2 linked regions of the Ruficoccus amylovorans genome follow. The protein of the gene in region 2 interacts with the protein of the main gene of each other region in a pairwise test. Links are inferred from orthologs where the notes say so. Each region holds a gene or a part of one and is shown on either strand. Other genes may lie near its edges. The genes, in order: uvrA and uvrB.

Evidence for each region.
Region 1: the proteins of uvrB (region 2) and uvrA interact in binary tests that used the Escherichia coli proteins (3 or more experiments, as listed by UniProt). The link is inferred for Ruficoccus amylovorans from one-to-one orthologs.

The regions. Positions count from the first base shown.
Region 1 is NZ_JACHVB010000014.1:59,582-63,264, reverse strand. Bases 314-3,683 are described here. They hold uvrA (excinuclease ABC subunit UvrA), read right to left. Parts: upstream 3,373-3,683; coding sequence 514-3,372; downstream 314-513. Other genes in these bases: H5P28_RS04805 (glutaredoxin family protein), read left to right, coding at 3,524-3,683; H5P28_RS04815 (inositol monophosphatase family protein), read right to left, coding at 314-447. Also shown: more of H5P28_RS04815, read right to left, coding at 1-313. UniProt on the Escherichia coli protein: The UvrABC repair system catalyzes the recognition and processing of DNA lesions. UvrA is an ATPase and a DNA-binding protein. A damage recognition complex composed of 2 UvrA and 2 UvrB subunits scans DNA for abnormalities.
Region 2 is NZ_JACHVB010000064.1:118,378-121,589, reverse strand. What follows is about bases 3-2,901. They hold uvrB (excinuclease ABC subunit UvrB), read right to left. Parts: upstream 2,517-2,901; coding sequence 489-2,516; downstream 3-488. Also shown: H5P28_RS19145 (sodium:solute symporter family transporter), read left to right, coding at 3,041-3,212. UniProt on the Escherichia coli protein: The UvrABC repair system catalyzes the recognition and processing of DNA lesions. A damage recognition complex composed of 2 UvrA and 2 UvrB subunits scans DNA for abnormalities.

The sequences.
Region 1 (3,683 bases), on a different replicon or contig from region 2:
CACGCCCTCGCCTTCCCCGCCCTCGATCAGCGTGCGGCGGGCATAGTCGTAGATATAGCCGTAAACGGGCTCACCGTTGCGCAGCAGCGCCAGCGAAATTGAACACATCGGAATTCCCAGCGCGTAATTGTTCGTGCCGTCGATGGGATCGAGAATCCAGGCGTACTCAGCCTCCAGCAGCATCTCCTCGTCCTCGGGATTCGACTCCTCGCTGCAAAAATCGTCATGCGGGAACGAGCGGCGCAACTCGGTAAATACCTTTTCAGAAATAGCAAAGTCCGCGAACGTCACCCGCGTGTCATCTTCCTTCCACTGGCTCTCAACCTGCCCGAACTGGCTCTCGAAAAAGGCAATCTGGTTTTTCACCGCGACCCGCCCGGCGTTGATCCGGTGGCGCAGCTCGCTGGCGACCGGTTTGCGGCCCGGCTTCCGCTTCTGAGGTTTCATGAATCGGCCAAAGTGACACCTCCCCCCCTCCGGCGCAACCCCAGAGCGAGCTTCTTTTTCTCCCTCTCACCCGTGACCGGCGGCGCGGAGGGCGGAGCCGGTGGGAGAGCCTTCGGCGCGGGTCATGTCGGCGGGGGTGCCCTCGAAGACAAGGTTGCCGCCGGACTTGCCGCCGCCGGGGCCGAGCTCGACCAGCCAGTCGGCCAGGGCGATGACATCGAGCTGGTGCTCGATAATGACAACGGTGTTGCCCGCGTCGCGAAGCTGGAAGAGCAGGTCCATCAGCTTCTGGATGTCTTCCCAGTGCAGGCCGGTGGTGGGCTCGTCGAGCAGGTAGAGTGTCTCGCCCTGCTGGCGGCGGGAGAGTTCGAGCGAGAGCTTGATCCGCTGGGCCTCGCCGCCGGAAAGAGTGTTGGCGGGCTGGCCGAGCTTGACGTAGCCCAGGCCGACGGCAGCGAGCGTGGCGAGCTTTTCAAAAATCTTCGGCTGGTTGCGAAAGTGCTTCATCGCCTCCTCGACGGTCATGTCGAGCACCTCGGCGATGTTGTAGCCCTTGAAGCGGATCTCCAGCGTCTCGCGATTATAGCGCTGGCCGCGGCAGCTCGGGCACTCCACGAACACGTCCCCGAGGAACTGCATGTCGAGCTTGATCTGGCCGTCTCCCTGGCACTTCTCGCAGCGCCCGCCGCGCACGTTGAAGCTGAAGCGGCTCGGCTTGTAGCCGCGCACCTTGGCCAGCGGGCACTTGGCGAAAAGATCGCGCAACTGGTCGAAAAGTTTCACGTAGGTGGCCGGATTCGAGCGCGGGCTGCGCCCGATGGGCTCCTGGTCCACGCGCACCACGGTCTTGAAGTTGCGCAGGCCGTCGATCTCCTTGTGCAGGCCGGGGATGGTCTTCGCACCGTTGAGCTTGAAGGCGGCCGCCCGCGCCAGGATGTCGTTGACGAGCGTGCTCTTGCCCGAGCCGGACACACCGCACACGACGGTCAGCAGCCCCATCGGGAAGCCCACATTGAGGTCGCGCAGATTGTTCTCCCGCGCTCCTATAACAGTCAGCATCCCGTGGCGCGGTTCCAGCACACGGGCGTCGCGCATGATCTCGCTTTGGCCGGAAAGAAACGGCCCGGTCCGCGAACGCGGCGAGGCCATGCACTCCTCCGGCGTCCCCTGGAAAATGAGTTCGCCGCCTTGGTCGCCCGCGCCCGGCCCGAGCTCGATCAACTGGTCCGCTACGCGCATCGTGTCGGCGTCGTGCTCGACCACGAGCACGGAGTTGCCCCGGTCGCGCAGGCCAACCAGCGTGTCAATCAGCCGCTGGTTGTCCACCGGGTGCAGGCCGATGCTCGGCTCGTCGAGCACGTAGGCGACGCCGACCAGTCCCATGCCGAGTTGAGTAGCCAGCCGCACGCGCTGGGCCTCGCCGCCGCTGAGTGTGGCATAGATGCGATCCAGCGTAAGGTATTCCAGCCCAACCTCGGTCAAAAACCCCAGTCGCTCGCGCAGGCCGCGAATGGCGTCGGCGGCCGGTTCGTAACGCCCCTTGCGCCCGCCGAGCTTGGAGACAAATTCCCGCGCCCGCTCGATCCCGAGCCCGATAAAGTCCGTGAACGACACGCCCTCGACGCGCACGTTACGCGCACGGGCATTGAGGCGACTCCCCTGGCAATCCGGGCACAGCGACGTGACCTGGAACGCCATCAACCGGGCGCGGAAGCCATCGCTGCTGCTCGTGCGGCGGCTTTCCTCCAGATCCGCGATCACCCCGGCAAAGGGCGTGGCCTCGGGCTTGGCATTGCCCGCCTTGAGCTTGAAGGAAAACAGCCGTTCCCCCGCCCCGTGCAGGATGATTTGGCGGGTCTCTTCCGGCAATTCGCTCCACGGCACGTTGCGGTCGAAGGGCAACTGCTCGGAGAGCTGCTTGAGGATGGCGTTGCGTTTAATTATCATCGCCTTGGAGCCGAGCCGCCAGGGCTTGACCGCGCCGCCGCGCACGGACTTCGACGGGTCCGGCACGATCAACTCGTCGCTGAACTGCATGGTCTGCCCGAGCCCGCCGCAGGTCGGGCAAGCGCCCTCGGGGCTGTTCCAGGAAAAGGAGCGCGTCGAGAGCGGCTCGTACACCACGCCCGAGCGCGTCCCGGCCAGCGCCTGGCTGAGCCGGAACTCGCCCCACGGGGCTTCCCTGTCATGCTGGACCATGACAATCGCCCGATCCCCGCCCTCGCGGAAGGCCAGCTCCAACGAGTCGGCAATGCGCCCGCGCTGATCCGACCCGAGCACGATGCGGTCCACCACCACCTCGACCGTGACTTCGCGGCTGCCGGAGGGGATAATCTTATCGTCCGCCAACTCGCGAATTTCCCCGTCGAGCCGCACGCGTAAAAAACCTTTCTGCCGCAACCGGGGCAGCTCCTCGCGTAACACGGCGGGCTTGGCCGTCATCACCGGGGCCAGAAGCATGAGGCGGCTCCCCTCCGGCTCCTCGTAAATGCGGGCAATGCAATCGTCGAGCGAACGCCGCTCAATCGGCGCGCCGTCCACCGGGTCGAACTGCTCCCCGCAGACCGTCCACAGCAGCCGCGCATAGTCGGCGATCTCCGTCACCGTGGCGACGGTGCTGCGCGGATTCGCGCCCGTGATGGTACGCTGCTCGATAGCCACGACCGGCGGCAGTCCGTGGATAAAGTCCACGTCCGGCCTCGGCAACTGGTCCAGGTACTGCCGGGCGCGGGCCGAGAGGCTCTCCATGTACTTGCGGTAGCCCTCGGCATAGATGGTGTCAAAGGCCAGGCTCGACTTGCCCGAGCCGGAGACGCCGGTCATCACCACCAGCTTCCCGCGCGGGATGCGCAGGTCGAGGTCGCGCAGGTTGTGCTGGCGCGCGCCTTTTATGTGAATACAGGGCTGGCTTTCGGTCTCGGACATCGTGCTGTGCAAATCCTTTTAACCTGCCCCCGTTTCGCCCCGAGCGCAAGCCCGGTCACGTTTGTTTGGCTTTGGGCAAAGCGCCGAAAAGGGTTGCGGAACCCGTCTTGCCGTGCTTGATTTAAGCCAATAAAAACCAAGCACAAACGAGATGTCGAAACACCCCATTCTCTATATCAAGCGCGGTTGCCCCTGGTGCCGTGAAGCCATGGCCTTTTTCCAGCGTCACGCGGTCGAAGTCGATCTGCGCGATGTCAACCTGAGCGCCCAGAACATGCAGCGCATGATCGAAGTCAGCGGCCAGACCAAGA
Region 2 (3,212 bases):
CTCGTCTCGGCGAGTTTTAAAAACCCGGCAACCGGTTATCTTGCATCAGGTTGCACAATCACCAAAGCCCGCAAGGGCACGAGTTACTAAGTGGGCCATCGTTTGCGTGCGCGATGGTGCCATTAAGGCAATAATTGGGGATTTGGAATTAGCAACCGGTCATCTGCGCCTTTCATTGACCGATTTTATCCGCTAAGCTAAGCGTTATTAATCTTACCAAGCAAACAGGCGGACAGTTTACTGTCCGCCTGTTTTTTTATACCTACCACCGAACTCCCGGCTCGATAAAAAAGAGGGAATATAAAAGAAACTCACACGGAGGCACAAAGGCACCGAGATCTGCAAACGGACCCACTGAATGGTCCGTGCTCATCACTGGGATAGCGATTCTCTCCGGATTTAAAGGCTCCCCCCATTCCTGCGAAGGAACGAAGTTCCGGCTCAAAAGTTCTTTGGGGAGAGCGCGAGAGGGTCCTCACGCAGCGGCATCAGCGACGCCCGGTGCCTTTCTTTTTACGCGAAGCCGATTTCCTGCGGCCGGAAAAACCGCTTTTGGCTTCGCCGCTCTTGAGTGCGTCGATCTGGTCGCGCAAGATAGCGGCCCGCTCGAACTCCAGGTTCGCCGCCGCCTCCAGCATTTCGGTTTCCAGTTCGGCCAGGACAACGGCCACATCCTCGTCGCCACCCGCCTCGGCCACGTTGACCATGTCGGGCTCATCTGTTGCGCCCGGCACGTGCAGACTGGCCTGCAAGCCGCGCTTGACCGAGCGCGGGGTGATCCCGTGCTCAGCGTTGTAAGCCGCCTGGCGCTCGCGGCGCTTCTCGGTGACCTCCAGCGTCCGGCGCAGGGAGTCGTTCATCACATCGGCGTAGAGAATGACCCGGCCCTTCTCGTGGCGGGCGGCACGCCCGGCGGTCTGGATAAGGCTCGTCTCGCTGCGCAGGAAGCCTTCCTTGTCCGCGTCGAGGATCGCCACTAGCGAAACCTCGGGCAAGTCCAGCCCTTCGCGCAGGAGATTGACCCCGACCAGCACGTCGAAGTCACCCCGCCGCAGGTTCCGTAAAATCTCGACCCGCTCGATGGCGTCGATATCCGAGTGCAGGTACTCCACGCGGATGCCAGACTCGCGCAAGTACGTCGTAAGGTCCTCGGACATGCGCTTGGTCAGGGTGGTCACGAGCACGCGCTCGCCGCGCTCGGTCACGTTTTTGACCTCGCCGATGAGGTCTTCGACCTGGCCCTTGATCGGGCGGATCTCCATCACCGGGTCGAGCAAGCCGGTCGGGCGGATAACCTGCTCGGCGATCACACTGGAGTTTTGCAGCTCGTAGGCCGCCGGAGTGGCCGACACAAAAATCGTCTGTCCCACCACATCCTGAAACTCGTTCGCCTGCAAGGGGCGGTTGTCCAGCGCGGAGGGCAGCCGAAAGCCGTACTCGACCAGCCGCTCCTTGCGCGAACGGTCGCCCTTGTACATGGCCCCGATCTGCGGCCAGGTCGCATGGCTCTCGTCGATCACGAGCAGAAAATCTTTCGGGAAAAAGTCGATCAGGCACCAGGGCCGGTCGCCAGGGTTGCGCCCGCTGAGGTGGCGTGAGTAGTTCTCGATCCCGCTGCAAAAGCCCATCTCCTGTAGCAGCTCGATATCATACTCGGTGCGCATGCGCAGGCGCTGCGCCTCGACCAGCCGCTGGTTTTTCTCCAGTTCGTGCACGCGCCCGTCGAGCTCCTCGCGGATGGCCTTGACGGCGGTTTCGAGCTTGCGACGCGGGGTGATGTACTGGTTCGCGGGGTAGAGCTGGAAGTGCTCCATGCGCTCGCCGGTGTTGCCGGTCAGGGGGTCAAGCGCCTGAATCGACTCTACCTCATCGCCCCAGAACTCGATCCGGATCGCACTCTCCATGTAGGCGGGGAAAACGTCCACCACCTCGCCGCGTACGCGGAAGTTCCCCCGTGAGAGGACGACATCGTTGCGCGTGTAGAGGTTTTCCACCAGCCGCTCCAGAAAGTGATCGCGCCCCAGTTCCTCGCCCACGCGGATCGGGATCATCATCTCCTCGAAGTCCTCCGGCGAGCCCAGGCCGTAAATGCACGAGACACTCGCCACCACGATCACGTCCCGGCGACTGATGAGCGAACTGGTCGCGGCGATACGCAGGCGCTCGATCTCCTCGTTGATGGACGAGTCCTTTTCGATGTACGTGTCGGTCTGCGGAACGTAAGCCTCGGGCTGGTAATAGTCGTAGTAGCTGACGAAATACTCGACCGCGTTGTTGGGAAAAAAGTTTTTCAGTTCCGAATAAAGCTGAGCCGCGAGCGTCTTGTTGTGCGAAATGAGCAAGGTCGGCCGCTGCACGCGCTCGACCACGTTGGCCACGGTAAAGGTCTTCCCCGAGCCGGTCACACCGAGCAGGGTCTGGTAGCGGTTGCCCGCCTGGATCGAGTCCACGAGTTTGTCGATAGCCGCGGGCTGGTCCCCCATCGGCTTGTACTCGGCTGCCAGTTCAAAACGCACGCCCCAGCCTTGCCCAACTCCCCCCAAACCGCAAGCTCCGGCTGTGCAAACGCCTCGGTGCCAGTTCCAACGATGTCAGCCTAAAAGCGTAAGCTCCGGATAACGAAAAGCTCCCGCTCCCGTTTCGGAATCGACGGAGCGGTTCTCTCCGGGCTCGTCAACAAGCGGCACTGGCTAGCCAATCGTCGAAACCCTCCCCCCGGTCTCGGCGCTGAGCCACGAAACATCCAGCCGTCTTTTCAGGGGTGTCACACCCGATCGGGTGTGGCTCTTTTTTTGAGCACTTTTAGCTTCCCGCCAGGCATCTTCAAAACAATGAAGCTACATCTAAAAGTACGCATTAAGAAATAAATACTATAATTTCAGAAATTTATTGAAAAAACAAATCAAGCATGCAGCCTGAACAAGAACAACCTCCCATACACAAAGCCCAGAGCTTCTTTCCCAAGTTAGTCGCGCAAACAAGCTTCGGAGTGCCTTGACCAGCCTGTCGGAGCCCAGTGCCCGGTAACCGCCTTGCCCTTATGAAACTATCCCTGATCGATGTCGCCGTACTCGTGCTGTTTTTCGCCAGTCAAATCGCGATTGGCCTGTACGTGGGGCGCAAGAACACGTCGGCCAGCCAATACTTCCTGGCGGGCAAGTCCTTCTCCGGCCTGTTGGTCGGGGTGAGCTTCATCGGCTCGGTCATCAGCT